4 regions of the Geobacillus sp. C56-T3 genome follow, and region 1 is predicted to be linked to each of the others. Evidence: riboswitches for the same ligand, from Rfam matches in the RefSeq annotation. Region 1 holds a riboswitch; each other region holds the start of a gene.

The links. A riboswitch is a leader RNA that binds a small molecule or an ion and turns the genes downstream of it on or off. The one in region 1 is predicted to bind S-adenosylmethionine.
Positions count from the first base shown of each region.
Region 2: linked by a shared signal. The riboswitch ahead of metK (methionine adenosyltransferase) and the one ahead of mtnW (2,3-diketo-5-methylthiopentyl-1-phosphate enolase) in region 1 are both predicted to bind S-adenosylmethionine.
Region 3: linked by a shared signal. The riboswitch ahead of GC56T3_RS14635 (bifunctional homocysteine S-methyltransferase/methylenetetrahydrofolate reductase) and the one ahead of mtnW (2,3-diketo-5-methylthiopentyl-1-phosphate enolase) in region 1 are both predicted to bind S-adenosylmethionine.
Region 4: linked by a shared signal. The riboswitch ahead of GC56T3_RS02775 (methionine ABC transporter ATP-binding protein) and the one ahead of mtnW (2,3-diketo-5-methylthiopentyl-1-phosphate enolase) in region 1 are both predicted to bind S-adenosylmethionine.

Region 1 covers NC_014206.1:2,738,739-2,746,207, forward strand. Annotated here, with positions in the region: gene GC56T3_RS13515 (phosphate propanoyltransferase) at 1-559, opposite strand, end outside; gene GC56T3_RS13520 (MarR family winged helix-turn-helix transcriptional regulator) at 647-1,096, opposite strand; gene GC56T3_RS13525 (ZIP family metal transporter) at 1,318-2,052, shown strand; gene GC56T3_RS13530 (acireductone dioxygenase) at 2,099-2,641, opposite strand; gene GC56T3_RS13535 (methylthioribulose 1-phosphate dehydratase) at 2,676-3,308, opposite strand; gene mtnX (2-hydroxy-3-keto-5-methylthiopentenyl-1-phosphate phosphatase) at 3,305-3,967, opposite strand; gene mtnW (2,3-diketo-5-methylthiopentyl-1-phosphate enolase) at 3,964-5,205, opposite strand; SAM riboswitch class I at 5,277-5,385, opposite strand; gene GC56T3_RS13550 (pyridoxal phosphate-dependent aminotransferase) at 5,470-6,657, opposite strand; gene GC56T3_RS13555 (carbon-nitrogen family hydrolase) at 6,755-7,469, shown strand, end outside.
Region 2 covers NC_014206.1:687,655-695,123, forward strand. Annotated here, with positions in the region: gene GC56T3_RS03590 (MFS transporter) at 1-876, opposite strand, end outside; gene pckA (phosphoenolpyruvate carboxykinase (ATP)) at 1,255-2,841, opposite strand; SAM riboswitch class I at 3,060-3,174, shown strand; gene metK (methionine adenosyltransferase) at 3,304-4,515, shown strand; gene GC56T3_RS03605 (gamma carbonic anhydrase family protein) at 4,538-5,086, opposite strand; gene GC56T3_RS03610 (tetraprenyl-beta-curcumene synthase family protein) at 5,425-6,534, shown strand; gene GC56T3_RS03615 (class I SAM-dependent methyltransferase) at 6,582-7,169, opposite strand.
Region 3 covers NC_014206.1:2,958,984-2,966,452, reverse strand. Annotated here, with positions in the region: gene metH (methionine synthase) at 1-708, opposite strand, end outside; gene GC56T3_RS14635 (bifunctional homocysteine S-methyltransferase/methylenetetrahydrofolate reductase) at 701-2,548, opposite strand; SAM riboswitch class I at 2,620-2,722, opposite strand; gene GC56T3_RS14630 (zinc ribbon domain-containing protein) at 2,836-3,219, opposite strand; gene GC56T3_RS19745 (hypothetical protein) at 3,519-3,695, shown strand; gene GC56T3_RS14625 (uberolysin/carnocyclin family circular bacteriocin) at 3,725-3,955, shown strand; gene GC56T3_RS14620 (hypothetical protein) at 4,254-5,642, shown strand; gene GC56T3_RS14615 (stage II sporulation protein M) at 5,656-6,165, shown strand; gene GC56T3_RS14610 (ABC transporter ATP-binding protein) at 6,206-6,856, shown strand; gene GC56T3_RS14605 (ABC transporter ATP-binding protein) at 6,983-7,469, shown strand, end outside.
Region 4 covers NC_014206.1:535,112-542,580, forward strand. Annotated here, with positions in the region: gene GC56T3_RS02740 (acyl-CoA dehydrogenase family protein) at 1-1,772, shown strand, start outside; gene GC56T3_RS02745 (arsenate reductase family protein) at 1,851-2,216, shown strand; gene gcvH (glycine cleavage system protein GcvH) at 2,312-2,695, shown strand; gene GC56T3_RS02755 (YusG family protein) at 2,771-3,007, shown strand; gene GC56T3_RS02760 (toprim domain-containing protein) at 3,106-3,465, shown strand; gene GC56T3_RS02765 (thioredoxin family protein) at 3,462-3,779, shown strand; gene GC56T3_RS02770 (hypothetical protein) at 3,926-4,273, shown strand; SAM riboswitch class I at 4,347-4,456, shown strand; gene GC56T3_RS02775 (methionine ABC transporter ATP-binding protein) at 4,544-5,572, shown strand; gene GC56T3_RS02780 (methionine ABC transporter permease) at 5,562-6,230, shown strand; gene GC56T3_RS02785 (MetQ/NlpA family ABC transporter substrate-binding protein) at 6,246-7,097, shown strand; gene GC56T3_RS02790 (hypothetical protein) at 7,216-7,401, opposite strand.

The sequences.
Region 1 (7,469 bases):
GAAGCAGTTCGACATAATCGCCGGTTTTCAAGCCAGCCGCGTTCGCTTCATCCGTGTCAATGTGCATATCTAAAGCAAAATCTTCGCTGACGCGGACGATGACTTCATTGAAAATGAGCGCCCGTTCCCCTTGTGTTTTCACTTTCACGACTTGTTTGTCGCGGACGCCAAACGTTTCCGCATCTTTCGGCGTCATATGAATGTGCCGCTTGGCAATGATCACCCCTTTGTCGACGGTCACCGTCCCCTTCGGCCCGTGAATCGTAATGCCTGGCGTTCCGTCAATATCGCCGGATAAGCGGACCGGGGGCGCGACGCCGAGCTTGAAGCTGTCGGTTTTCGAAATTTCAAGCTGCGTCAGCGAACGGACCGGTCCGAGGACGCGGACGTTTTCAATTTTCCCTTTCGGCCCTTCGACCGTCACCGTTTCCTTGGCGGCGAACTGTCCGGGCTGCGACAACGGCTTGAGCACCGTCAGCTCGGCGCCTTCGCCAAACAGCGCCGCCATATGCTCTTTCGATAAATGAATGTGGCGGTTGGACACCCCAACAGGAATCATCAATGGTGATCTCTCCTTTTTCTTGCAGTGTTATGTTCTTTATATAACGTATCCATTTTCGGAAAAATTAAAGAGACTGACGCGAGGTCAGTCTCTGCTTTTTGCGCCGTAGCCTAATTTTTTCAGCAACACGATGGCCTGTTCCTTTTCTTCCGGCGTCAGGGCCGCCACCGTTTCATGGATGGTCTCGGCATGTTCGGGAAACACGCGCTGGATGAACTGCCGGCCGCTGTCGGTGATCGACGCATACGTCACGCGGCGATCCCGCTCACAGGCGCGGCGGATGATCAAGCCTTTATTTTCAAGCTTGTCGATGACATACGTGATGCTGCCGCTGGCGAGCAAAATTTTTTCCCCGATTTGCTGGAGCGGCTGATCGCCTTTATGGTAAAGCAGTTCGAGCACCGCAAATTCGGTCGGATTCACGCCGAACGATTGAATCGACTTGTTTACTTGGTCGCTGACCGACCGATATGCCCGCGATAACACGATGAATAATTTTAATGACTGCTGCAACGCCTGTTCCTTTTGTTCCATAGCATCCAACCCTTTAAAGTTGACATTTTCTTACTTTCATTATACTGGAACAGCGAATTCCCGGGCAACCGTTTTTTGTTTGCGATGATGCATTTTCCTGGTTCACGGCTTTTCCTTCGGCTATGATAAATTTATTATAATGTCGGCGCTTGGGCGACTGTCACATTCCGCTGAATGATGCATATGTGAAGAAGGAGAAAAGATGTCAGGGAGGGAAGTGGATGAACCAAGTGTTGGTTGGAAGCGTGCTTTCCGCCTTGTCCACCGGGCTTGGCGCCGTGCCGATTTTGTTTATGGCCAAATCGCTCACCCACCGGTGGCGTGACGTGCTGCTGGCCTTTTCCGCCGGCATTATGATGGCGGCTTCGATGCTGAGCCTCATCCCAGAAGCATTGCGGTCCGGTGGCTTTTGGGCGCTTGTAATCGGGCTGGCGGCGGGGGTGCTCGTGTTAACGCTGCTTGAGATGACCGTTCCCCATATCGACTTGGAGCATACGAAAAGCGGCTTGCAATTTGATGAAAAGGCGATGCTCATCATTGCCGCCATCGCCTTGCACAATTTGCCTGAAGGGCTGTCGGTCGGGGTAAGCTACGCCTCGGACAGCGCTTCGCAAATCGGCAATTTGATCGCCTTGGCCATCGGTTTGCAAAATGCGCCGGAAGGATTTTTAGTCGCCTTGTTTTTAGTCAATCAACAAATCGGCCGCTTCCAAGCGTTTTTCATCGCCACGTTGACCGGTGCGGTGGAAATCGTCACATCGCTGCTTGGTTTTTACTTAACCTCCCTTTTTCGTGAGCTCGTTCCGTACGGGCTGGCGTTCGCCGCGGGGGCGATGCTGTTTATCATTTACAAAGAGCTCATTCCCGAAAGCCATGGCGATGGAAATGAACGGACATCGACGTATGCGTTTATTGTCGGCATTTTGTTTATGATTTTTCTAACACAATCGTTTTAACGGAAACAACCCCGCCGCCTGTATATAAGCAGCGGGGCGTTCGTTGCTATTGGACGGCTTCCTCTTTTTCTTCATATGGATGAGCGACCCAGCCGGACGGGTCGATAAACAAGCGCACCGCAACGACCCGACGGTCATCCATGAGCGTAAAGTAATGCGGATTCCCTTCCGGCACGGAAATGACGTCGCCGGCTTCAAGCTCTACATCAAAATAGCCGGTTTCTTTGTCGCCTTTGATGATGAAAATGCCATGGCCGGCTGTAATAGCGCGCACTTCATCTTCCGTATGGATGTGCACCTGTTCAAATTTTTTCAGCAGTTCATCCAAGTTCGGCGTCGCGTCGGACAGAGCGACGATATCCCACGTTTTGTAGCCGCGGCGCGCCGCCAAATCTTCAATTTCATCTTTGAACGCCGCTAAAATTTCATTTTTTTCTTCATCGGTGAGCACGTATTTGTCACGCAAATGCTCCGGCAGTTTCGTGATGTCCCAATGTTCATACAACACCCCTTGACTGTTCAAAAACGCGCGCACATTGTCTTCTCCTTCAATCACTTGACCCGTTTTTCTCACTTTGATGACGGCCATTGTTCACATCCTCCTTTGGAAAAATGTATATGGATTAGCCAACCGGCAGGCCGGCCCGCTGCAAAAGCAGCCGCTTCACCTGCCAGCGGAACAAAAACTCCCATGCCTCCAAATGTTTTTTCGCTTCAAACGCTGTACGCCCCCAGACCGTGATGCCGTGGTTTTGGATCAACACCGCGCCGGCGTCGCCATGGATATAGTTCGCAAACTCCCGAGCGAGCGTCGGAATGTCGGCGTAATTGTCAATGATCGGGATGCGCACTGCGGCATTTTCCTCCCAAATGCCGAACGCCTTGATGATTTCCTGGCCGGAAAAGACCGCTTCCCCGTTTTGCGCATACAGTTCAGAAATCAAGTTGTTGTCGACAGTATGAACGTGCAAGACGCAGCCGGCATTCGTCCGTCCGTAAATTTCCGCGTGCAAGAGCGTCTCGGCCGAGGGCTTCAAGTTTGTTTCCTCCGCCGGTTTTCCGGCGGCGTCAACGAGCAGAAAATCCTCGTCTGTTTGCTTCCGCTTATCCTTGCCGCTCGCTGTCACCAAAAACGTCAATGGGTCGTCCGTCACCTTGATCGACAAATTGCCGCTTGTCGCGAAAAACCAGTCGCGGGCGGCGAGCTCGGCTTTCACTTCCGCGAGCTCGTTCCACTTTTTCACGACGATGCTCATACGATCACCTCCATTCGCTGCAACGCATCAATCACGTCAAAAAACGTCGCAAACGGCGAATGCGGCAAGCCGAGCTCTTGGCATTTTTGGAGCAGAAAATCGCGCGCCAGCACGTAATCCGCTTGCTTCGCCACCGCTAAATCCGTAATCGAATCGCCAATGACGACATGGTATCCGTCCGGGCGGGCAAGCTTGCGAAGGAGCGATGGCTTGCAGCAGCCGCAGCCGTTTTGGCATTCAACGTCGCACGCATGCGGCCATGTAATGCAAATGGTCTCGCCGCTGAAATCAGAGCCGTTGCAAAAAATGCGCTCCGGTTCAATGAGCCCTTCAAGCAGCGGATAGACGAAAAAGTCGATGCCGCCGCTGACGATATAAAGCGGGATTCCCCGCTCTTTCGTAAACGCGACAAACTCTCGGAATCCCGCGCGCAACCGAGCGGTGCGCCGCAGGAAATCCACAATTTCATCCTTCAACGTGGACGGAAGGAGGGAAAACATCTTCCCGACTCCTTCCTGAACAGAAATGCGCTCAGCGAGAATGTCGTCTTTTAACGCCTCCCACTCCGGCGGGGCGAACTGTTTCATAATCGCGATGATGTTGTCGTTTTCCGTAATGGTGCCGTCAAAATCACAAAAGAGAACGAGCTGTTTCGTCATGCTTCCACCTCAACGACGCCCCAGCGGTCGATCGCTTTTTGCAGCGCTTCGTTTTCTGCTGCCGCCGCACGCAACGGACGGCCGGCCAGCACCGCGTCGATCGCCGCGCGAAACGCCCGTCCGCCACCGATCGCCCCGTCCGGATGGCCGTGGATGCCGCCGCCGGCGTTGACGATGCTGTCAAGGCCGAAATCGCGGACAAGGAGCGGCACCAATCCCGGGTGAATGCCGGCCGACGGAACCGGAAATGCCCGAGCGAACGGCTCTTGGTCGTCGGTGAGCGCCCTTGCGATGCCAAGCGCCTGATCACGCTCCAAGGCGACGCTGCCATACGGCGACGGGAACAGGACAAAGTCGGCGCCGGCGAGCCGCAAAAGCTTTCCAAGCCAAAGCGAAGGAGCCACCCCATAAAACTCCGACGGCGTAACGGCGCCGCTGAACGCCGGGTGAGCCATAATCGGCACCGCAATCTCCTCGTCTTCACGCAACGCTTGCAGCACATCAAGCCCATAAGCGAAGACGTTAAACAACAGCACATCAGCGCCAAGCTCGGCGGCTCGTTTCGCTTTGTCCTTTAACGCAAACGTTTTACCGGTCAAGTTGACGGCATACAACGTCCGCTTGCCCGTTTGTTCGTACACTTCCTGAAGCGCCGTCTTGCCCTCGGTGATCCGCTTTTCAAACGGAAGAAGTTCGCTGTCAAACAAAATTTCGTCATCTTTCACCAAGTCAACGCCGCCGAGCGCCTGTTTTTTCAATTCCGACGTCAAATACGCCAAATCGCGGCCGATCATGCCTTTAAAAATGCTCATCAACAATGGGCGGTTATGGACTCCGACTTTCTCGCGAATGCCGGCGATGCCAAAGCGCGGCCCGGGAAACTGCCGCTTCCATTCATCTGGAAACTCTAAATCAAGTAGCCGCACTTCACCGTCGAGCGACAGCTTGCCGAACGTCGTGACCAACAATGCCGGCAAATCGGCGCTGAAGTTGACTGTCGGGTAGGCGATTTTGACGATCGCCCGCTTCAGCCGCTTGCCGAAATACGCGTTTACCCGCTCGCTTTCGCCAAGCTCTTCGATCGCAACGACTTCCCCTTTATGTTTGCGGAGCTGCTCTTGCTCTAATGCCGGCAAGTCCGTCCATGTGCCAACCGTCAAGCCGAGCGCGATCCCTTCCGCCTTTTTCCGAATGTCTGTTTCATCATGAAGCAAATACGTTGCCATCACTGCACTCATCGTTCATCCCTCTCAATCTCGAAATAAAAACGCCTCTTCATAAGAAGAGGCGTCACTCATCCATGGCGCTCTTCTTATCTCTCAGCGTTTCCGCTGCAAGAATTAGCACCGTGCTTGGCGCGCGCCAAGCCGGTTGCCGGGCTTCATTGGGCTCGTCCCTCCGCCTGCTCTTGATAAGAAAGCCTGCTCGTTTATGCACTTGTCAAACAATTGGCAAATTTACTTTGAATTATGACATCACCGATTGGCGTTGTCAATCATTTTTCAAAAATTTTTTTCGAACAATCCAAGGCGGCCGATCCGCTCCGCTGCTTCGCGAAGCCGCGCTTCATCGGTCAAGAGGCCGACGCGCACATACCCTTCGCCGTGCTCGCCGAACCCGATGCCTGGGGCGACGGCGACATGCGCCCGCTCAAGCAGCATGTCGGCAAACTCAGCGGATGATATGCCTTTTGGCAGCGGAAGCCAGGCGAAAAACGACCCCGATGGCGCCTGCACCTCCCAGCCGGCCTCGCAGAGCGCAGCGATGAACGCATTGCGGCGCGCCTCATACAATGCGACCAGCTCCGTGACACAATCTTGCGGACCAAGGAGCGCCGCGGCGGCCGCTTCCTGGATGGCGCCGAACAAGCTGACATACAAATGATCCTGCAAAAGCTCAAGCGCCCGAATAATCCGCTCGTTGCCGACGGCAAACGCCACACGCCAGCCGGCCATATTGTATGTTTTCGAAAACGTATAAATTTCGACGCCGACGTCTTTCGCCCCATCGACTTCCAGGAAGCTGACCGGTTTCCGGCCGTCAAAGCCGATCGCCCCATAAGCGAAATCGTGCACGACGGCAATGCCGTACTTAGCGGCAAACGCCACCGTCTCCGCGAAAAATTCCTTTGTCGCCGTCGCGCCGGTCGGATTGTTCGGATAGTTTAAAAACATGAGCTTCGCTCGGTCGGCCACTGCCGCCGGAATGGCTTCATAGTCCGGCAAAAAACCGTTTTCCGCAACAAGCGGCATCATTTCCATCCGCGCGCGGGCAAGCGCGATCCCCGACCAATAGTCCGGATAGCCCGGGTCCGGGACAAGCACCACATCGCCCGGGTTGACGAGGCAAAGCGGCAGTTCGACAAGCCCGGCCTTGCCGCCGAACAAAATGGCGACTTCGCGGTCTGGATCGATGTTCACCCCGTATTCACGCGCGTAAAACGCGGCGATGGCTTCTTTCAAAAAGAAGTAGCCTTGAAACGGCGAATATTTATGGTATTTCGGATTGACCGCCGCCCGCTGCATCGCCTCAACGATATGCTTTGGCGTCGGCTGATCCGGGTTGCCTTGCCCTAAATTGATCACGTCGCATCCGGCCTTGATTTTCTCCCCGACTTTTGCGACAAGCGAGGCGAAAAATTGCTTTGGCAGCTGCTCAAGCAACTCGGAAAAAGGAATTTCCATCGTCATCGCCCACACCTTCTTAAAAAATTCTTGAAATTCTAGTGCAACATCATATATCGTAAAAAGCAAAATGTAAAGCAAAATTTTTTCGAGGTGAAAACTCATGACGATCCGCATCGCCTGCCTCCAGCTTGATATTGCGTTTGGCGACCCCAACGAAAACGAACGGCGCTCGGAAAGCGCCATTGAATCGGCCGTCAAGGACGGCGCGAATATCATCGTGCTGCCGGAATTATGGACGACCGGCTACGATTTGACGCGCCTAGATGAGATTGCCGACGAAGGCGCCGAACGGGCGAAAGCGTTCGCCTCCCGCCTAGCGCAAGCACACAGCATCCATCTCGTCGCCGGCTCGGTCGCTAAAAAAACAACAACCGGCGTGACGAACACGATGATCGTGGCCGACCGGAACGGTCAAATCGTCGGCGAATATAGCAAACTCCATCTGTTCCAATTGATGAATGAACATTTGTATTTGCAGCCGGGAAGCAGCTTAGGCTTGTTTTCGCTCGACGGGCTTTCATGCGCCGGGGTCATTTGCTATGACATCCGCTTTCCGGAGTGGATTCGCGCCCATGCTTTGGCTGGGGCGGAAGTGCTGTTTGTCGTCGCCGAATGGCCGCTTCCCCGCCTGCACCATTGGCGGACGCTCTTGATGGCGCGGGCGATTGAAAACCAATGCTACGTCGTCGCCTGCAACCGGGCTGGCCGCGACCCGAACAACGTCTTTGCCGGCCATTCGCTCGTCATCGACCCATGGGGCGAAGTGATCGCCGAGGCGGACGAGAAGCCGGGCATTCTCTCGGCCGACATCGATC
Region 2 (7,469 bases), 1.6 Mb from region 1:
AAACAATACAAAAAATTGCTGATTTTTTTCAACCGATTGACTAAACGTAACGCTTAACAATCCCCCTATCACCATGCCGCCAAAGAAAACAGAGTTAATATATCCCCACCATTCCTCTCCTACATGTAATTGTTCTTTCACATACATATAAAGGATGGCCGAAATCCAGACGCCATTTCCGATTCCTTCAAAAAATGACATGAAGCTAATCGATTTCGCGTGCACATTTCTCCACGTGTATTCCCATCCCAGACGGATCGAAAGGAGAAAGTTCTTTAGGCCTTTGTCTTGGACCGTATTCTTCTTTGTATGTTCTTGTATAGGCAACAGAAACATGAGAATGCTTGAAACGATATAGAACAATAAAGTGATATTGATTAAAAGGAACGGCGATCCCGCACTGACAATCAAACTCCCGATCGGCCATGCGCTAAATTTGATGAATTGGTCTAACGTGTTTACAAAACTGTTGGCTTTCAAGATTTCCTCCTCGGAAACGATAAACGGAACGAGGGAGTTTTTAATCGGATTCGTGATCCCGTCTAAAAAAGCGATCAATGATACAAAAACATAAACGATCGCAGTGTAATGTTCCGCACCCCAGTGCAAAAACAGCGAGAGAAAAAGCAGCAGAAATGTTTTACACATTTGTCCGTAGGACAATAACGTTTTTAGTTTATAGTTTTCGAAAAATATCGGTGCGACGATTCCGCTAATAAATAACGACAATGTAACGAAAAAAGGGACTAATGCGGCAGCCATGGCTTTCGATGTCAAATGATATAGGTAAGAGACAACGGAGACAATGTAGAACACATCTCCGAAATTCGCGAAAGATTGTCCGATCCAAAGGAAGTGAAATGATTTCTTTTTCATGACCTCAATCCTCTCTTTGATCATCGAAACGATTGGTAATGGAATCGTAAACACGAACCAAAAGCCAGCTCTTCAGTTTTTGATAAAACGCGCTCTTTGTCGCGCCCCCAAGCAAGGGGGCGAAGGAAAGCGGATGGATTTTCAACAATTTCCTAAAGGCGAATGGATATACTGAAGCAATGGAAGCCTCCCCCCTTATTCTTGTGCAGAGTCTATTTTTATTCCCACAACTTCCCTTGTTTGTCGAGGATTTGTTCGGCATCGGAATGAAAAAATCCTCCCGATTTTCGTGGGAAGGAGGCGAAATGGGAGGCCCAAAGCAACGGAAAGAAATAAAAAACAGCCGGACAGGGAATACCCTGTCCGGCCGGGTTCTTGTTACACGAGCGGTCCGCCGAGTTTTTCGATGGACGGATCGATGTGGGCGAATTTTTGGAAGTTGGCGCGGAATTTTTGCGCCAGCTCTTTTGCTTTTTGTTCGTATGCTTGTTTGTCGGCCCATGTGTTTTGCGGCTGCAGGACGTCATCCGGCACGCCGGGGACGTGGGTTGGGATGGCGAGGCCGAAAATCGGGTCTTGCACCGTTTCGACGTTGTCCAGCTCCCCTTCGACGGCGGCTTGCACCATCGCCCGGGTGTAGGCGAGCTTCATGCGGCTGCCGACGCCGTACGGCCCCCCTGTCCAGCCGGTGTTGACCAAAAAGACGCGAACGTTGTGTTCGGCGATTTTTTGCCCGAGCATTTCCGCGTATTCGACGGCCGGGCGCGGCAAGAACGGTGCGCCAAAGCACGTTGAGAACGTTGCTTCCGGTTCGGTGACGCCGCGTTCGGTGCCGGCGAGTTTGCTTGTGTAGCCGCTTAAGAAATGGTACATCGCTTGTTCGCGCGTCAGCTTGCTGATCGGCGGCAGGACGCCGAACGCATCAGCCGTCAAAAACACGATCGTGGACGGATGGCCGGCGACGCTAGGGTCGATGATGTTTTGGATCGCCTGAAGCGGGTAGGCGGCGCGCGTGTTTTCCGTCAGCGTGCCGTCGTCGTAATTCGGCACCCGCGTCGCGTCATCGAGGACGACGTTTTCGAGCACCGCGCCGAAGCCGATGGCGTCAAAAATTTGCGGCTCTTTCTCGCGCGATAGGTTGATGCATTTCGCATAGCAGCCGCCTTCGATGTTGAAAATGCCGCGGCTTGACCAGCCGTGTTCATCATCGCCGATCAAGCGGCGGTTCGGGTCGGTCGAGAGCGTCGTTTTTCCCGTTCCCGACAAGCCGAAAAAGAGGGCGACGTCCCCTTCCTGGCCGACGTTGGCCGAGCAGTGCATCGGCAGGATGCCTTGTTCCGGCAGCAAATAGTTCATCACCGAGAAAATCGATTTTTTCATTTCGCCGGCATACTCGGTGCCGCCGATCAACACGGTGCGCCGTTCAAACGAGATGATGATGAACGCTTCCGAGCGCGTGCCGTCGACTTTCGGGTCGGCTTTAAAGTTCGGCGCGCAAATGACGGTGAATTGCGGCTCATGCGCAGCGAGCTCTTCGGCGTTCGGCCGAATGAACAGCTGATGGACGAACAAGTTGTGCCAGGCGAATTCGTTGACGACTTGAATCGGCAGCCGGTATTTCGGATCGGCGCCGGCAAAGCCTTTAAACACGAACAGTTCATCTTTCTTCATTAAATAGTCGAGCACTTTGTCGTACAGTTTATCAAACGTCTCCGGAGACATCGGCTGGTTGACCGCTCCCCAGTCGATCGTTTGCTTCGTTGACGGTTCTTCGACGATGTATTTGTCTTTCGGCGACCGCCCTGTGTACTTGCCGGTTGTCACCGCGACGGCTCCGGTGTGCGTCAGCCGTCCTTCGTTCCGTTGCAGGACTTTCTCGACGAGCTCGGCGACGGACAGTTGATGATGCACGTACGGTTTTTGCAGCAATACATCAAGCTTATTCGTCATGTTTGCGATCCCCATATTCAAAACCTGCCTTCTTTTTGAAATCACTCTTGAAAATAGTATAACACATTTTTATTAATAGTCCATACTAATTGTGTGGGTTTTTCAAACTTTATTTTGCCCAATGTGTCGATTTCCTTGAGGAAAGAATTTTCGCGGCTGGAAATGATAAAAAATGAATTTTGATAGTTGACTTTGCCGATTCCATTGCGATAAGATAAGTCATTGAACGGATACTCTTATCCCGAGCCGGTGGAGGGACAGGCCCGATGAAGCCCAGCAACCGTCACAACTGTACATGTGTGAAATGGTGCTAACCTGTGGCAAGGCGCAGTCCTTGAACGATAAGAGTGAAAGGAAGCAATACGATTGCCATGACCTTTCCTCAGCCGTTACAGGAAAGGTTTTTTATATTGCGAAGGGAAAAAGGGAAATGAGTTCCGTGTCGCCACATTATGCCAAGAGGAGGAAACAAACCGAATGTCAGCCAAACGCCGCTTGTTTACTTCAGAGTCTGTGACGGAAGGACATCCGGATAAAATTTGCGACCAAATTTCTGACGCCATTTTGGATGCCATTTTGGAAAAAGATCCGAACGCCCGCGTCGCCTGCGAAACGAGCGTCACGACCGGGCTGGTGCTCGTGAGCGGGGAAATCACGACATCAACATACGTGGACATTCCGCGCATCGTCCGCGATACGGTCCGGGAGATCGGCTACACGCGCGCCAAATACGGATTTGACGCCGATACGTGCGCGGTGCTGACGTCGATTGACGAACAATCGCCGGACATTGCGATGGGGGTGGACCGGGCGCTTGAGGCGCGCGAAGGTCAGATGACTGACGAGGAAATTGAAGCGATTGGCGCCGGCGACCAAGGATTGATGTTTGGGTTCGCCTGCAATGAGACGGAAGAATTGATGCCGCTGCCGATTTCGCTTGCGCACCGCTTGGCGCGCCGATTGGCGGAAGTGCGCAAAACGGACGTCTTGCCGTACTTGCGGCCGGACGGGAAAACGCAAGTGACGATCGAATACGATGAAAACGGCAAACCGGTGCGCGTCGATACGATCGTCGTTTCCGCGCAGCACCATCCGGAAATTACGCAAGAGCAAATCCAGCGCGACATTAAAGAACAGGTCATCAAGCCGGTCGTGCCCGCGGAGCTGCTTGATGAGAACACGAAATATTTCATCAACCCGACAGGACGGTTTGTCATCGGCGGTCCGCAAGGGGATGCCGGGTTGACGGGGCGCAAAATCATCGTCGATACGTACGGCGGCTACGCCCGCCACGGCGGTGGCGCGTTCTCGGGCAAAGATCCGACGAAAGTCGACCGCTCGGCGGCGTATGCGGCCCGCTATGTCGCGAAAAACATCGTCGCGGCAGGACTGGCCGACAAATGCGAAGTGCAGCTTGCCTACGCGATCGGCGTCGCCCGCCCAGTTTCGATTTCGATCGATACGTTCGGCACCGGCAAAGTGTCGGAAGACATTTTGATTGAGGTCGTGCGCAACAACTTCGATCTCCGCCCGGCGGGCATCATCAAAATGCTCGACCTTCGCCGCCCGATTTACAAACAGACGGCTGCTTACGGCCATTTTGGGCGTACGGACATCGACCTGCCGTGGGAGCGCACCGACAAAGCCGCCTTGTTGAAAGAACAAGCGCTGGCGTTGGCGGACAAGTGATGAAAGAAAAAGAGCTGCCTGATCACGGCAGCTCTTTTTTGTTGGCGCACGATGTCCGCTGTTGCTGCAGCGCTTTGTAATACTGCCCTTTCTCGACATATTCGCGGCGTATGCGCTCCATTTCGCGGATGTCGTCTTCCGTCAGTTCGCGGACGACTTTCGCCGGCCGGCCGAGGGCGAGCGTGTTGGGCGGAATTTTTTTGCCCGGCGGCACTAAACTGCCGGCGCCGATAAACGCGCCTTCCCCGATTTCCGCGCGGTCCAAAATGATCGAGCCCATGCCGATGAGCGCGTTTTTGCGAACGATGGCGCTGTGCAAAATGACTTGATGGCCGACTGTTACACCGTCTTCAATGATAAGCGGATTGTTTGGACTTTGATGCAAAATTGAGTTATCTTGAATATTGACCCGGTTGCCAATCACCGTTGGCGCTACATCGCCGCGAATGACGGTATTGAACCAAATGCTCGTCTCTTCGCCGATCACGACATCGCCGGTGATCGTCACATAGTCGGCGATAAAGGCGGAGGCGGCAATTTGCGGCGTTTTGCCTTTGTATGGGTAAATCATGGGCGTTCGTTCCTTTCTGCTGCAAAATCGATCGTTCACCATGTATTGTACAACGCTGCGTCCAAATCGCCAACGAAAGCGAGCGCGCCTGATCGGGATTGGTGAAAAACGTTTCGTTTCGCCCGATGAGTGGTTGGGATCGGGAAAGAAGATCCGATTTCACAAAGCTTCTCAACGTGAGAAGAACCGTTGTTGAGCGGCTTTTTCATTCCATCGCCAACCCTTTTATGGTTTGCCCCGGCCGCATTGATGGCAATACTGGAAGACGAGATCGCAGGCTGTTCAGACGCGAAACGATTTTGGTTGCCGATAAGATGGAAATGCTAGGAGACGAGACCATGGTGTTTGCACCTGAGGTGAGCCGATTGAACATTCCGAAAAACCCCATCGCCTTGATGAAAATGGTGTATCGTGACGTGCTTCCGCTTGTCCACCGCGAGCTTGCCTATTGGCGGCGCCAGGCCGAGCGCATTCCCGACCCGGAATTGCGGCGCCAGGCGCTCGCGAGCATCGCTTCGAAAACGTTCCATTGCGAAGGCGGCTCCATTTTGGCGCTCTTGGCCGGAGAAAACATGGAGGATTGCATCCGCTTTATCGTTGCTTACCAGACGATCAGCGATTATTTGGATAATTTGTGCGACCGCAGCACCTCGCTCGATCCGCTCGACTTTCGCGCCTTGCACGATTCGATGCCTGACGCTTTGACGATCGGCGCGGAGCCGTCGAACTATTACCGCCATCGCCGCGAACAGGAAGACGGCGGCTATTTGCCGGCGCTCGTCCGCACGTGCCAAAAGGTGCTCGAGACGGTGCGCCATTATGAGACGATCGCCCCATTTTTGCATGAATTGGCCGGATATTATTGCGACTTGCAAGTGCATAAACATGTCGAAGCGAGCGAGCGGGTGCCGCGGCTGGAGAAATGGTTCGCGCAATACAAAGACGCCTTGCCGCCGATGGAATGGTATGAGTTTTCCGCCTGCTCCGGTTCGACGCTCGGCATTTTCTGCCTCGTCGCCTATGCGTTTGGCGAATCGCTGCCGCCGGAGATGGCGAGACAAGTGCGCGACGGTTATTTTCCGTACATTCAAGGGTTGCACATTTTGCTCGACTATTTGATCGATCAGGAGGAAGACCGGGACGGCGGCGATTTAAACTTTTGCTTTTACTATCCGAATGAAACGGTGATGCTTGAGCGGCTTTGCCATTTCATCGAAGAGGCCGACCGCCATGTCGGCGCCCTTCCGCACGGCGAGTTTCACCGCCTTATTCACCGAGGGCTTCTTGGGTTGTATTTGTCGGATGCCAAGGTGAAAAAGCAGCGCGGGCTGCGCCGGCTGGCGCGCCGGCTCGTCCGCGCCGGCGGGGCGGCGTCGCAGTTTTTCTATTGGAACGGAAAAGCATACCGCTTTTGGCAGGAGCGGCAAAAACGGCTGTCCTTTTCATAAGGGCGGCCGTTTGCTTGTATTGGCAAAAGGGGCGGGATCCAATCGATTCAGGCGCCCTTATCCGCCCGGGTTTCGAGCGCGAGCAAAAACGGCGGGTTGTTTTGCCGATTGATGAATTCGTATTTCAAGACATGGACGCGCCGTTGATCAAGAGAGCGGACGTAATCAAGGAGCGCGTCGCGTTCGCGCTTTCCTTCCGGATGGCCGTGGTAGACGACAAGAACGATGACGCCGCCCGGCTTCATGACGGAAAGCAACTGGCGGACCGCTTCGATCGTCGATTCCGGCTGGGTGACGATTTGCTTATTGCCGCCCGGCAAATAGCCGAGGTTGAACACCGCGCCGGCGATGCGCCCGTGTACATCGGCGGGAAGCGCCTCAAGCAGTTCACTATGGCTTCGCTCGAACAACGTCGCCCGCCCGCATAGCCCATGTTCCGCGAGGCGGGCGGAAGCGGCGGTGATGGCCTCAGGCTGAATGTCAAAGCCGAACACATGGCCTGTCTCCCCGACGCGTTCGGCCAAATACACGGTGTCGTGCCCGTTGCCGACGGTCGCGTCGACGGCGATGTCGCCTTCGTTGACCGCTTGATCAAGCAAAAAGCGGGCAAACGGCAAAATGTTCATCAAAGCCATCGGTTGGCCCCTCCTTGTGATCGTTTCATCGTTTACGTTGCCAGGCGTGTCGCTGCGCCAAAGATGCCGGATGCCATCGTTTTTCCCTAAAAGACTGGTGATTTAGTGAAAAGTCGCGGAAAACGGACTTTCTTCTCAAATGGGGAAGTCCTGTAACATCAACGCTTCTCTTTCAGCCGAAAACAGCGGGTTCGGCGAAATCGGTCGTTTTTCACCAGTCCTCTAAAGCCTCGCCATCCTCTACGCCGGCGTGACAGAAAACCTTGAGCTGACCGACATCGGCCTGATTGAGCTGAACGA
Region 3 (7,469 bases), 220 kb from region 1:
GTCGGTCATAAACTCGGGGCCGGTCGCGCAGTTTAAGCCGACGGCGATCGGCTTCATATGGCGCACCGAGATGAAAAACGCATCGATCGCCTGCCCGGCGAGCGTCGTGCCCATCGGTTCGATCGTGCCGGAAATCATGAGCGGCACGCGGCGGCCGACCGCTTCAAACGCCTTCGAAATGCCGAGAAAACCGGCTTTGACATTCAGCGTATCTTGGCACGTCTCGAGTAGGAGAAGGTCGACGCCTCCTAAGAGCAGTCCGCGCGCTTGTTCTTCGTAGGCGGCGACGAGTTCTTCAAACGTTGCGCCGCCTGTCACCGACAACGTTTTCGTCGTCGGCCCCATCGAACCGGCGACAAAGCGCGGCCAGTCCGGGGTGGAGAACGACTCAGCCGTTTGTTTGGCGAGTTTGGCCGCTTCGATGTTCAGCTCAAGCGCCAAATGACCGAGGCCATATTCGTCAAGCACGATGCGTGTCGCTCCGAACGTGTTCGTTTCAATGATATCAGCACCGGCTTCTAGGTACGCTTCATGAATGCGGCGGATGACATGCGGGGCGGTGAGGGTCAAATATTCGTTGCACCCTTCATACGCCTCGCCGCCAAAGTCGGCGGCCGATAGGTTGGCGCTTTGGATCATCGTGCCCATGGCGCCATCGATGACAAGAATTTTTCTTTGCAGTTGCTGTTCTAAGGTGACGTTAGCCATGAACAACCTTCCTTTCTTTGGCGGCCGCTTCTTTTTCGTGAATGTAGCGGACAAGCTCGACCGTCATGTCGTAGCGCAAGAACGGCGTGATCAAATAAATGCCGTTAAACAAATCAAACGCAGCGTCAATGAGCGATTTGGCGATAGCGATGCCTTCCTTGGCTGCTTGCACCGGGTCGCCGCTGCAGGCGGCCATGCGGGCGCGAATCTCGTCAGAGAGCGTAATGCCCGGCACTTCATGATGCAAAAAGTCGGCGTTGCGCGCGCTCACAAGCGGCATAATGCCGATGTAAATCGGCGTGTCAAGATGCTTGGTCGCTTCGTGCACTTCAACGATTTTCTCTTCCGAGTAAATCGGCTGGGTCAAGAAATAATGGGCGCCGCATTGGATTTTTTTCTCCATCCGCTCGACCGCTTTGTCCAAATGGCGGACGTTCGGGTTGAACGCAGCGCCGATCGAGAAGTTCGTTTTTTGCCCAAGCGGTTTGCCCGAGTACGACAGCCCTTCGTTAAACTGGCGGATCAAGCGGATCAAATCGAACGATGATAAGTCGTACACGGACGTTGCCCCTGGAAAATCGCCGATTTTCGACGGGTCGCCGGTAATGGCGAGCACATCGGTGATGCCGAGCGTATGCAAGCCCATCAAATGCGACTGCAAGCCGATCAAATTGCGATCGCGGCATGTAATATGCACGAGCGGGCGGACGCCGAGCCGCTCCTTGATGATCGTGGCGACAGCGGCGTTGCTGATGCGCGGCGTGGCGAGCGAGTTGTCGGCCAACGTCAGCGCATCGATGCCGGCGTCATGGAGCGCTTTCGCCCCAGCAAGAAACTTGTCAATCCCCAATTTTTTCGGCGGATCCAGCTCCACAATGACCGAGCGGCGCGTGCGGGCAAGCTCGGGAAGGGGAGATGGGGCGGGCCGCTCCGCTTGCACTGATACAGATACCGCGCGCCGTTTCACCGTTTTTTCCGTCACCGGCGTTCGGTCGGAGAGCGCTTTTGCCATCGCTTCGATATGCTTCGGCGTCGTGCCGCAGCACCCGCCGATCAAGCGCACCCCTTGGTCGCGGAACGCTTTGGCCGTTTCCTCGAAATATTCAGCGTTCGTCTCATAGACAAGCCGCCCATCGCGGTAATCCGGAAGGCTGGCGTTCGGATACGCCGACAAAAACGCTCGATTTGGCAGCGGCACTTCCTCGAGCGACCGAAGCATATGATATGGACCGAGACGACAGTTCAGTCCGACGACATCGGCCCCGAGCGCCTCTAGGCGGGCAAGGGCGTCCGCGAGCGGCGTGCCATCTTGCAAGACGCCGACTTCATGGAGCGAGACGTGAGCGATAATCGGCAAGTCGGTCTCTTTGCGGGCGATGGCAAGCACCGTCTCCAACTCTTCCAAATCGTAATACGTCTCGAGCAGCACGCCGTCGACCCCTTCAGCGAGCAGGACAAACAGCTGCTCGCGAAACGTCCGCTTCACTTCTTCGAGCGTGACGACGCTTTTGTTTAACGTGCGCAGCCCTCCGATCGTCCCGAGCACGTATGCCCGTCCGTTTGCCGCTTGCCTGGCGAGCCGCACCGCCGCGCGGTTGATGGCCGGCACCTCATCTTCAAGGCCGTAGCGGGCGAGTTTCACATAGTTGGCGCCGTATGTATTCGTCTGAATGACGTCGGCGCCCGCGGCGATATACGCTTCATGAATATGGACGATTTCATTTGGATTGGATAGATTCAATTCTTCAAAACAACGGTCAATGCCGTGCGAATATAAAAGCGTTCCCATCGCCCCGTCGGCGATGAGAATGCGCTCTTTCAACTCATCCAGCAATCCCACGTTCGATTCCCCCGTTTCTCCGTAGTAAAAGAAAAAAGCCTTCTATAAGAAGAAGACTTTTCATTCGCTTCTTCTTATCTTCCAGGCTTCCGCCTGTCTGGATTTAGCACCTTGGCCGCGGGCCAGGTTGCTGAGGGTTCACCGGGCCAGTCCCTCCCCCTCTCTTGATAAGAATGTCCGTATGCAATTGTTCGGCAGCGTTTTGATGATTACTATATAATTTAATGTATTTTTCGAAATTATTCAATACGGTGAAGCAAGGAAATTTCAAAAAAGAATTTCTCGGATCAACGGAGAAGCTCTTTTCCACATTGGGGGCAAAATTGGAAATCGCGCTGCACATGCCCGCCGCAATGAGGGCAATGCTTGTTTGGCTGTTTATGGCTTCCAAATCGGACGTTCAGTGGGTCGGGCTCTTCCTCGCTGTCGACAATGTCCAATAAGGACATGCGTTGTTTTCCCATCGCATTTTTGTAATGGTAAATCCCTTGAAACACGCCGATGGCGATGACGACAAGGCCGAAAAACGGAAAAAAGCGGGCGGCGGGAAACGGCGAGTCCGCGGTGATGGAGAATGCCATCACCATCCAAAAGATGCCGAACAACACAGCGGCGATGCTGCCGAAGAGTCCTTGCATCGACGGGCCGCGGCCGGGTTTGATGCTTTTCAACTGGATTCCTCCTTAATTCGTTTCATGTTGGTTGGGATTATTATACCATATGATGATGTAGGGAACATGGGATGCCCTAATAAAAAAGAATCATTGAATCTCCTCCCTTGCCTTGTACAAATCTCTTAAAAGCATCTCTGTTTCATTCCAATAGCACGAAATATGTCGAAATGTGTTAAAAAAAGATAAAATCGTCGAACGGTTTCTCTTTTTTTTGTGAGAGTCAAGGTATATAATTAAAATGGATGATATTAACAAGGAATTTAATAGAAACCGCATCGCAGACAGGAGTGAAGTGGGTGAAAAAATGGTCATGGCCGTATTTTATTCTGATTAGTCTGCCGTTTGTCGTGTTTATTGTGCTTGCTTTTGGCTTAAAAGCGGCCGGGACGCCAATATGGAAAAAAATGGTGTTGATTGCGTCAGTTTTGATCTACGGGATGGTGTATTCCCGTTTATTGCGGAAGATAAAATGAGGAATGTTCTTGAAAGGAGGTGATAGGTTATGAGTTTGCTAGCGCTTGTTGCCGGGACGCTCGGCGTGTCGCAGGCAGTCGCTACGACGGTTGTTTCGATTGTGCTGACCGGCTCCACGCTTATTTCTATTATTCTTGGGATCACCGCTATTTTGTCAGGTGGAGTCGACGCCATTTTGGAAATTGGGTGGTCAGCTTTTGTCGCGACGGTGAAAAAAATAGTGGCTGAACGAGGAAAAGCAGCGGCGATTGCATGGTAAAAGGCAAAACGGCAGGGGAAAAACTCCCTGCCGTTCCTAATGAGTAAATCAATGTGGGGGAAGAGAAGTGAAACTCGTATGGCTGTTATATCAACAACGACAACGAAGTAGTTTGGCGCCGTTGCAGAAAAAATCGCCTTTTTCTCCGAAGATGACCATGTTCTTGGTGGAAGCGGCGAAATGGCTTGTTTCGGGGATATTGGTTGTGATCATTTGCACTCGATCATTTATCATGTTTCGTCCTTCTGCGATCATGGCGTTTCTCTTTTTTATGTCTGTCAGTCCTTTAATAGGAGTTTTGCTTGAATCCAAAGAGGCATTGCAACGTCAATATCATTATCATTATGTGCGTCTGTCTGGGGTGCGGGATGACGAGGTATGGCAGCGATTGCTCAAAATCCACTATGCTGTGTCCCTTTTGCGGCTATTGCCGATTTGGTTGCCTCCTTCAATTGGATTGATGGTGATGTTCGGGATCACAGGCGCATCATTAGTATGGTTTGGACAAACGATGTTGTTGCTTCTTTATGTGACATCGCATATAGTGCGTGGCTCAACTTTTAGAGCGATGGGCGCATTTTCTGCCTTTTTCTTTCGAATTGCATCATTCGCTATTGGTTATGCCGTGCTTGCGGCGATTGTGCCGCTGCTGCAATTGTCCCGCCAAGCGGTTCGAATGTATGGGCTGTCGCTTTCTTATCTTGCGTATATGGATGGTTATGTTGCTCATTGGCAACAGCTGTTTTATGAACGCATGACAAGTTGGGGGGAAGGGTGGTCATTTTCAAGTACAACTTTATCATTCATCGGTGCTGGATTCGCTCTGTTGGCTTTGATTTGCTTTCCTTTCACTCGTGCGTCTCATTCTGACAAGGCAGCGTACATGCTATATTCATGGCATCAACGTGTCATTGAGTCGTTAAAAATTCGCAGCACGAATAATGCAATTTTATATAAAGATCTTTGTCTGTTAACACGCCAAGCCCGTGAGTTGACGAAACCGCCTTGGTCGCTATTTTTGCCGGGGGAATGGTTTTTGGTTGCGGGAGCGAATTTGGCTCTGTTGCCGATCGTTCATAACGGGTCGATCATTTTGTTTTTGTTTATGTTTGAAATGTATATGGTCATGACAGGGACGTTGCGAGCCATTACCGACGTCTTTCGCGACATTTTTCAGTTTGAAAGCGAGACGGAGCGTCTCATCGTTTTTCGGCTCCTTTCTCCGCCTCCTCTTGTACCGTTAATCGAAGCGAAATCGACGTTGCTTGAGCGATTAGGTGTCTACCCATGCATGATGGCATTAGGATTGCTGCTTCTCGAATACATAGGATTATTGGGGGTGCGTGGAGGGCTTTGGGCGGCAATGGGGGCTGTGGTGATGATGCCCGCCTATTCGTTTGTTGTCAAACGGATTTTACGCACCGATTATGAAGTGTTTTGTCTTGTTTTAGCTAGCGGCGAGCAGGCGGCATTGACATCTCCGCGTGATTATGCAGGGTATATGGTGATTGCGGCCGGAAATCATTCGTTTCATCGCTTATTGATTTACATAACCGTTTTTTCATCGCTTCTTTCTGCCTTTTTTATGCTCTTGAAAGGTTGGAGTTGGGCATGTTACAGCGTTTTGTTTGTCGTGATGCTTTACCTTGTATTATGGAATAGTTCTCAATATGCTCGGCGCACGTGAGGAGGCATTCGCGGTGATCAAACGAGCGATTCACACTCATTTGCCGTATTTCCTATTGTCGCTAGGTGTGTACGTTGTCTGCTTTGCGTTGGGAGCGGGGATTTTTTCGCAAAGACTTGTCATTCATCCGACTTCCATGGCGTTTTGGACCACTTTAGGCCACAACTTGATGGTTGGAGCCATTTTGATGGTCGGCGGATGGCTGACGTTAGGAATGGCCAATACCCTTTATCTCGGTTACAATGGAGCGATGCTAGGCGTGATCGTGAGAGGAGTCGCCACAGGATATGGCATGCAGCCGTTGATGACCGGTGTCTTTCCTCATGCGATTCCTGAAATCATCGGCCATATCTTGTTTTGTACATTAGGGTACGAGACATGGCGGTTTCTTCAAATCGTCAAAAAAAGAGCAAGAGGAGAAGAAGAAACGCTCTATATACGGGATATCCTCTTTTTGCTAGTGCTGGCGGTCGCGCTGCTCATCATCTCAGCATGGTTGGAATCAACAGTGTCTCATGTATAAGAATAGACGGTCTAAAAAGCAGGAAAAGGGGAAGAAATAGATGGAACCGTTATTTTCATTGCAAAACTTGACGTATCGCTATGATGGGGGGGCAACGATTTTTCAGCAATTCTCATTTTCCATTTTCCCAGGGGAGACCGTGCTTCTCACAGGACCAAATGGAGTGGGGAAAACGACTCTTTTGCATATTATTTCGGGATTGCTCGATAAAGGAGAGTTGCATTATCAAGCCTTTTATAAAGGCAATCCGATTCAGCTTCCCGACATGCGCGCTCATTTGTCTTATGCTACATCCGAGACCGTCATGTTTTCGAAATTGACGGGATATGAAAACATTGAATGTTTTCGCCTTTTATGGAAATTGGATCGACAGTACGTTCGTAAAGCAGAAGAATTGTGCCGCCTGCTGGGAATGGAGGAGATGCTCTCGTTTCCAGTTGACCAGTATTCATTGGGCACAAGGCAAAAATTGCATATTGCGATTGCTTTAGCCCGTCCCGCTGAATTGTATTTGCTGGATGAGCCGTTTAATTCTCTTGACATGTCAAGCCGCGATCGGTTGGCCGAATGGATTCAATGCGACCGTCAGGCTGCTTATCTCATTGCTTCCCACGTTCATCAGGAGCGATTTCTCGATTCACGCATCGTGTCGCTTGCACGCCCAAGCGGCGGAAACGAAACGGAAAAATGACTGTGAGATCTTATGATGAAAAAAGTTCGTTTCTAATTGGCGTGATCGGGCATTTTTCCGTTGCACTTTCATCCCTGCTGTGTTCTAATTAGCAATAGTGAACATAAAGAAGACGGGGGGCTGGAAGTGAACGGAGAAGAGATCATCCGCTTCGAGCGAGTGACGAAGGAATACGACGGCGCGGTCGTATTGGATGACGTCAGTTTTGCGATGGAGCGCGGGAAGTTTTATACGCTGCTTGGGCCGTCGGGGTGCGGGAAGACGACGATTTTGCGGCTGATTGCCGGGTTTATCGAACCGACGCAAGGAACGATTTATTTCCATGGAAAGCCGATTCAAAGCGTCCCGCCGAACAAGCGGCAAGTCAATACCGTTTTTCAAGATTACGCCTTGTTCCCGCATTTGGACGTATTTGAAAATGTCGCCTTTGGTTTGCGCATTAAAAAAATGAAAGAAGCGGACATCCGCCAAAAAGTGAGCGAAGCGCTCCGGTTTGTCAACTTGGAAGGCTATGAGCGCCGGCGCATTCAAGAGATGTCCGGCGGTCAGCGCCAGCGCGTCGCGATTGCGCGGGCGATTGTGAATGAGCCAGAAGTGTTGCTCTTGGATGAGC
Region 4 (7,469 bases), 1.4 Mb from region 1:
TGGAAGAAGCGATCAAAGGCGGCAGCTTTTTGATTGAAGACATTCCGGCGGAGCGCGTGTTTACGCCGGAAGATTTCACCGACGAACATCATATGATTGCCAAAACGACGGAAGAGTATGTCAACAATGAAGTGCTCCCGCAGCTCGAGCATTTGGAAAACCACGAGTTTGACCGTTCCGTGAAATTGCTTCGCAAAGCGGGCGAGCTCGGCTTGTTAAGCGCTGACATTCCGGAAGAATACGGCGGTTTGGGCCTAGATAAAGTGAGCTCGGCCATCATTGCGGAAAAAATGGCGCCGGCCGGCGGTTTTGCCATTTCGCACGGGGCGCACGTCGGGATTGGCTCGCTGCCGATTGTGTTGTTTGGCACGGAAGAACAAAAACAAAAATATTTGCCGTATTTAGCGACCGGCGAAAAAATCGCCGCCTACGCCTTGACGGAGCCTGGCTCGGGTTCGGACGCCCTCGGCGCGAAAACGACGGCGAGATTAAACGCGGAAGGCACGCATTACATTTTAAACGGCGAAAAACAATGGATCACCAACTCCGGTTTTGCTGATGTGTTTGTCGTCTATGCAAAAGTCGACGGCGAACATTTCACCGCGTTCATCGTGGAACGCGACTTCCCGGGCGTTTCAACTGGTCCGGAAGAAAAGAAAATGGGGATTAAAAGCTCGTCGACAAGAACGCTCATTTTGCAAGATGTGCCGGTGCCGAAAGAAAACGTGCTCGGTGAAATCGGAAAAGGCCATGTCATCGCCTTCAACATTTTGAACATCGGCCGCTACAAGCTTGGGTTAGGGGCGGTCGGCGGCGCGAAGCGGGCGTTGGAGATCACGCTCAAATACGCCAATCAGCGCCAGCAATTCAAACGGCCGATTTCGCAGTTTACGTTGACGCAGGAAAAATTCGCGACGATGGCGTCGCGCCTGTATGCCGCCGAAAGCTCGGTTTACCGCACGGTCGGCTTGTTCGATGAACGGATGGGCCTGCTTGATGCGGAAAAGGCGAAAGATGGCAAGGAAGTGGCGAAATCGATCGCCGAATATGCGATCGAATGCTCATTGAACAAGTTTTTTGCGACGGAAGTGCTCGATTACATCGTGGATGAAGGCGTGCAAATCCACGGCGGGTACGGCTTTATGCAGGAATACGAAATTGAGCGCGCCTACCGCGATTCGCGCATCAACCGCATTTTCGAGGGGACGAACGAAATCAACCGCCTTCTCGTGCCGGGCATGTATTTGAAAAAGGCGTTAAAAGGCGAGCTGCCGCTCTTCCAAAAAGCGCAGCAGCTTCAGGAAGAACTGATGATGATGGCGGCCGAGGAACCGGGTTCGGGCGTGCTCGAACAAGAGAAATACTTGGTGCGCAACGCGAAAAAAATCGCCTTGATGGTCGCCGGTTTAGCGGCGCAAAAATACGGCCAGCGCATTGAAGAAGAGCAAGAAGTGCTCGTCAACATCGCCGACATCGTCTCGAACATTTACGCGATGGAATCAGCGCTTTTGCGCACGGAAAAAGCGATTCAGGCGAGCGGTGAGGAGAAAAACAAACAAAAATTGCTGTACACGCAAATTTTCTGCCAAGAGGCGTTCAATGAAATTGAAGCCCATGCGAAAGAAACGCTCGTCGCCGTCGAACAAGGCGACACGCTGCGGATGATGCTCGCCGCGCTCCGCCGGCTGACGCGCCATACGCCGATCAATGTGATCGCGAAAAAACGCGAAGCGGCCGCCGCGCTCATTGAAGCCGAACGGTATATTGTGTGATAATGGGAAGTGCCAGGCAGACTGCCTGGTGCTTCTTATTTGTTTGCCAAACAGCGGAAATGAAAGGGAGGAGTGAAGATGGCGCTCACGCTCTATTGGTATCCAAAATGCGGAACGTGCCGGAAGGCGAAGCGTTGGCTCGATGAACACGGCGTTGACGTGCGGACGGTGAACTTAGTCGACGAGCCGCTGACGAAAGAGGAGCTCGCCCGTTTGCACCGTCAAAGCGGGCTGCCGCTCAAAAAATTTTTCAACACGAGCGGGATGAAATACCGCGAGCTTGGCTTGAAGGACAAGCTCGACCGCGCATCGGAAGACGAGATGCTCGATTGGCTCGCCTCGGACGGGATGTTGGTCAAACGGCCGATTTTGACGGACGGCGAGCGGGTCGTCGTGGGCTTTCGCGAACAAGAATACGAGGCGTTTTTCGCGGCGGGGACATAAAAAATTTTTGCAAAATCGGGTGAATTCAGTGAGTTTTTGCGGAAAATCGGTTATGATGAAAAGGAATATACATTTTGTCGCAATGGAGGGATTCGATGAACACGCCGAAAGAACTTCGTTACACAAAGGAGCATGAATGGGTGCGCGTGGAAGGAGAGAACGTGCGCGTCGGCATTACGGATTACGCCCAATCAGAGCTTGGCGACATTGTCTTTGTCGAGCTGCCGGAAGTCGGCGCAGAGGTTGCGGCGAACGAGCCGTTCGGCAGCGTTGAATCGGTGAAAACGGTCTCGGAATTGTATGCGCCGATCAGCGGCACGGTGGTCGAAGTGAATGAGGCGTTAAATGACCATCCGGAGTACGTGAACGAATCGCCGTATGACAAAGCGTGGATGATTGTCGTCAAACCGAACGATTTGAGCGAAATCGACAATTTGTTGACGGCGGAACAATACGAGGCGATGATCAACGAAGGATAAACGTTCCTGCAATCTTCGCTTCGATTCGGGCACTCTATACATATCGGAATTTGATTGAAAAAAGGGGTGCTCGCGATGGCGCTGCAAACGACGCGCATAGATGTCACGGACCGGATCATCGGCAAACTGAACGGCCGCTCGCTGGAGCTGTACGAGGAAGGAGAGCTCATCGGGCGCCTTCCGCTTCCGGCGGCCGTCCCGTTGAAAAATGGGTATACCGAACAAAACGGAAGAATTTACAAACAGGTGACCGCTACCGTTGAGCCGGACCAAAAATATGTCGATTGCGACGGGGAAGCGGGCTGGTGTTGAAAGGCAACGGTGGATGGCCGTTGCTTTTCATTTTCAACATTTGGCCGGCGCAAGACATACAATAATAGTATCCTCATTTGAAGTTAGGTGGGTCGGACATGCGACGCGTGGAAAAAGTGATCATCGTCGAAGGGCGATCAGACAAGCAAAAAGTGGCGGCGGTGCTGAACGAACCAGTCGTCATCGTCTGCACAAACGGCACGATCAGTGATGCGCGCCTTGAGGAGCTGGCTGATGAGCTGGAAGGATGCGATGTATACGTCTTGGCCGATGCCGATGAGGCGGGGGAAAAATTGCGCCGGCAGTTTCGCCGCATGTTTCCAGAGGCGGAGCATCTTTACATTGACCGGGCGTATCGCGAAGTGGCGACTGCTCCGCCTTGGCACTTGGCGCAAGTGTTGTTGCGCGCTCGTTTCGACGTCCGCATCGAATTGCTGATGAGAGGGAGAGGCGAGTGAAAGCGATCGACCGAAACGATGTCAAGCGAGTGGTGGAAGTCGAGCCGCTTCTGGCCCTTTATTTGTATACACCGCTGTGCGGCACGTGCCAGCTGGCTCGGCGGATGCTCACGGTGGTGGAGCAGTTGTTTCCGGCGCTGCCGTTTTACGAAACGGACATCAACTATATCCCTGAGCAGGCCGTTGCGTGGAAAATTGAAAGCGTTCCTTGCCTGCTTCTTTTTAGGGACGGAACGATCGCAGGCAAGTGGTATGCCTTTCATTCCGTTCCGTATTTGTACGAAGTGATTCAAGCCTGCTTGCCGCCCCGATGATTCGCCTTTTTTTGACGCTGTTTGACACATTTCTTGGGAAATGACAAAAACGGCGCTCGTTCGTCAACGGGTTGTCGAGATTTTTGTGAAGGATTTCTCCTCTTCAGGTGGAAGTGAAAAAAATAAAAATGGGGGAGGGGATATCCATGGAAATGCGTGAATTAGTCGGGCAGTTCGTGGAACGGATGCAAGTGTTGCGCCATTTGGTGCCGATTTTGCCGGATGAGCAGCTATATGTTCGGTTTGAAAGCGATGACGAAACCGCCTTGCTGTTGATCGGCAAGGAATCAGCCGCTAGAGGGATGGAAAACGATGAACGGAAAACATTGACGGTGCGCGGCTCCAAAGAGGCGCTCGCGTCCCTGCTGAACGGCGAACTGAAGCTGCAGCAGCTCGTCCGGCTGCAAGAAGTGCACGTGTCAGGAAGCTTCCGCCATATGTTGCTGCTCGAGTCGCTCCTCCATTTGGCCAAGCCGTATCGGCACGTCGGATAAAAAAGATGTTGACACGATTCGACAGACAATGATACAATCACACTCGTAATCAATTGAATAGGCGATTGTTGCGCTCTTATCAAGAGAGGTGGAGGGATGTGCCCAATGAAGCCCGGCAACCGTCAGCGCATCTGCTGAAATGGTGCCAATTCACACAAAGCGGCCTGCTTTGAGAGATAAGAGACGGAATGGTGCACGATACCTTTCTGTTCTCTGCGGGCAGAAAGGTTTTCTTTTTGCGCTCTGCCGCTTGGGGAGGAAGGTGAAACGATGATTACACTCGAACAAGTGACGAAAATCTATCAGGCGGCCAACGGTTCGGTCACGGCTGTCGACAATGTGTCGCTTGAGATTCGCGAAGGGGAAATTTTCGGCATTATCGGCTACAGCGGCGCGGGGAAAAGCACGCTCATCCGCTTGCTCAATGGGCTCGAGAAGCCGACGAGCGGCCGGGTGGTCGTCGCCGGGCGCGATATGACGCGCGTGAAAGGTCGGGAGCTGCGCAAGGCGCGCCAAGAAATCGGGATGATTTTCCAGCATTTCAACTTGCTTTGGTCTCGCACAGTCAGGGAAAACATTGCCTTTCCGCTTGAAATTGCCGGCGTCCCGAAAGAGGAGCGGAACAAGCGGGTGGATGAATTGATCGAGCTTGTCGGCCTTTCCGGGCGCGAGGATGCCTACCCGTCGCAGCTGAGCGGCGGGCAAAAGCAGCGGGTCGGCATCGCCCGGGCGCTCGCCAACAACCCGAAAGTCTTGCTGTGCGACGAGGCGACATCGGCGTTGGACCCGCAGACGACTGATGCGATTTTGGACTTGCTCGTTGACATCAACAAGCGTCTTGGGCTGACGATTGTGCTGATCACCCATGAAATGCACGTCATCCGCAAAATTTGCGACCGCGTTGCGGTGATGGAAAGCGGCCGAATCGTCGAGCAAGGCGAAGTGTTGCATGTGTTCCGCAACCCGCAGCAACCGATTACGAAACGGTTTGTCAAGCAGCTGATCGAGCCCGAGGAGACGGAAGAGGCGATTTCCCATTTGTTTGGCCAATACCCGAGCGGGCTGATCGCGCAGCTGACGTTCGTCGGCGCGGCCGCCGGAAAGCCGCTCATCACCGAAGTGGTGCGCCAGTTTGCCGTCGATGTCAACATTTTGCAAGGGAAAATTTCGCAAACCCATCAAGGCGCCTATGGGGTGCTGTTCGTGCACCTCGACGGGGCGAGGGATGAAATCGACCGGGCGCTTGACTATATTCAACGCCAGCAAGTGGCGGTGGAGGTGATTCACGATGCTCGCTAACCTCCTGCCGAACGTGCAATGGGAGACGATGTGGGCGGCGACGGTCGAGACGCTGTATATGACGGGAGTGGCGGTGGCGGCCACTTTCGTCCTCGGAATCGTTCTTGGCTTGCTTCTATTTTTGACAGCGAAGGGCAACCTATGGGAAAACCGGTTTGTCAATACAGTGATTGCGGCGTTTGTGAACATTTTCCGCTCCATTCCGTTTATTATTTTGATCATTTTGCTCATTCCGTTTACAACATGGCTCGTCGGGACGATGCTTGGCGCCAATGCGGCGCTGCCGGCTCTGGTCATTGGGGCCGCGCCGTTTTACGCCCGCATGGTCGAAATCGCTCTTCGCGAAATTGATAAAGGCGTCATCGAAGCAGCCCAAGCGATGGGCGCCTCAACGTGGACGATCATTTGGAAAGTGCTGCTGCCGGAGTCATTGCCGGCGCTTGTCTCCGGCATTACGGTGACGGCGGTGTCGCTCGTCAGCTATACAGCGATGGCTGGAGCCATCGGCGCCGGCGGGCTTGGGAATTTGGCGTATTTGGAAGGGTTCCAGCGCAACCATAACGATGTGACGTTTGTCGCGACCGTATTGGTGTTGGTCATTGTGTTCGTCATTCAGGCCATCGGTGACTTTGTCACTTCGAAAATCGATAAACGATAAAGGGGGAAACAACTGATGAAGAAATGGCTGGGTGTGTTGCTCGCTGCTATTCTCGTGCTCGCTTTGGCGGCATGCGGCGGCAACAATAACGACAACGCGGAAGGCGGCAAAGACGGCAAATTGGTGAAGTTGAAAGTCGGTGCGTCGAACGTGCCGCATGCGGAAATTTTGGAAAAAGCGAAACCGATTTTGAAGAAAAAAGGCATCGACTTGGAGATCATTACGTTCCAAGATTACATCTTGCCGAACAAAGCGTTGGCTGAGAAGCAAATCGATGCCAACTATTTCCAACACATTCCGTATTTGGAATCGCAAAAGAAAGAGTACGGCTATGATTTCGTCAACGCTGGCGGCATTCATATCGAGCCGATCGGCTTATACTCGAAAAAATACAAAAGCATTGAAGAACTGCCGGACGGCGCGACGATCATCATGAGCAACTCGGTCGCCGACCATGGCCGCATTTTATCGATGCTGCAAGAAAAAGGGCTCATTAAATTGAAACCGGGCGTCGATAAAACGAAAGCGACAGTCAATGACATCATCGAAAATCCAAAGCATTTAAAATTTAAGGCCGATGTCGACGCCGGGCTTCTGCCGCAAATTTACAAAAACGGCGAAGGCGATGCGGTGCTGATCAACGCCAACTATGCGCTTGACGCCGGTTTGGATCCGGCGAAAGACCCGATCGCCGTTGAGTCGCCGAAAAACAATCCGTATGTGAACATTATTGCGGTGCGCAAAGGCGATGAAAACCGGAAAGAAATCAAAACGCTTGTCGAAGTGCTGCAATCGAAAGAAATTCAAAATTTCATTAAAGAAAAATACCACGGCGCCGTCATTCCAGCGGCGGAAAACAATCAATAACGGGAGCATTTCGCTTCCGTTTCTTTTTTTGTCTCCAAAAAGCCGCTCCTCTTAAACGAAACGAAAGCGGCAAAGGTTAAAACGATTCTGAATCCGAGGGCGCCGCGGCCGACCTGCTTCATCGGCCGTTCAAACGCGCCAGTACGGCGGCGAGCATAACGATGATGACGCAGTTTTGCAGGACGATCACCGCCGTTAAGCTGAAGGCGCCGTCTCCTTGTTCACCGAGGGTGTTGCCGATGATGATCCACGCCAAAAACGAAGCGAAAGCGGCGGTTAAGGCAAAGACAACCCAACGAATCAATGGTATTCTCCCCTTTCCTATGATGATGGAAGTGGAACAGAACCGTTTGTTTTCATCATCACATTCCG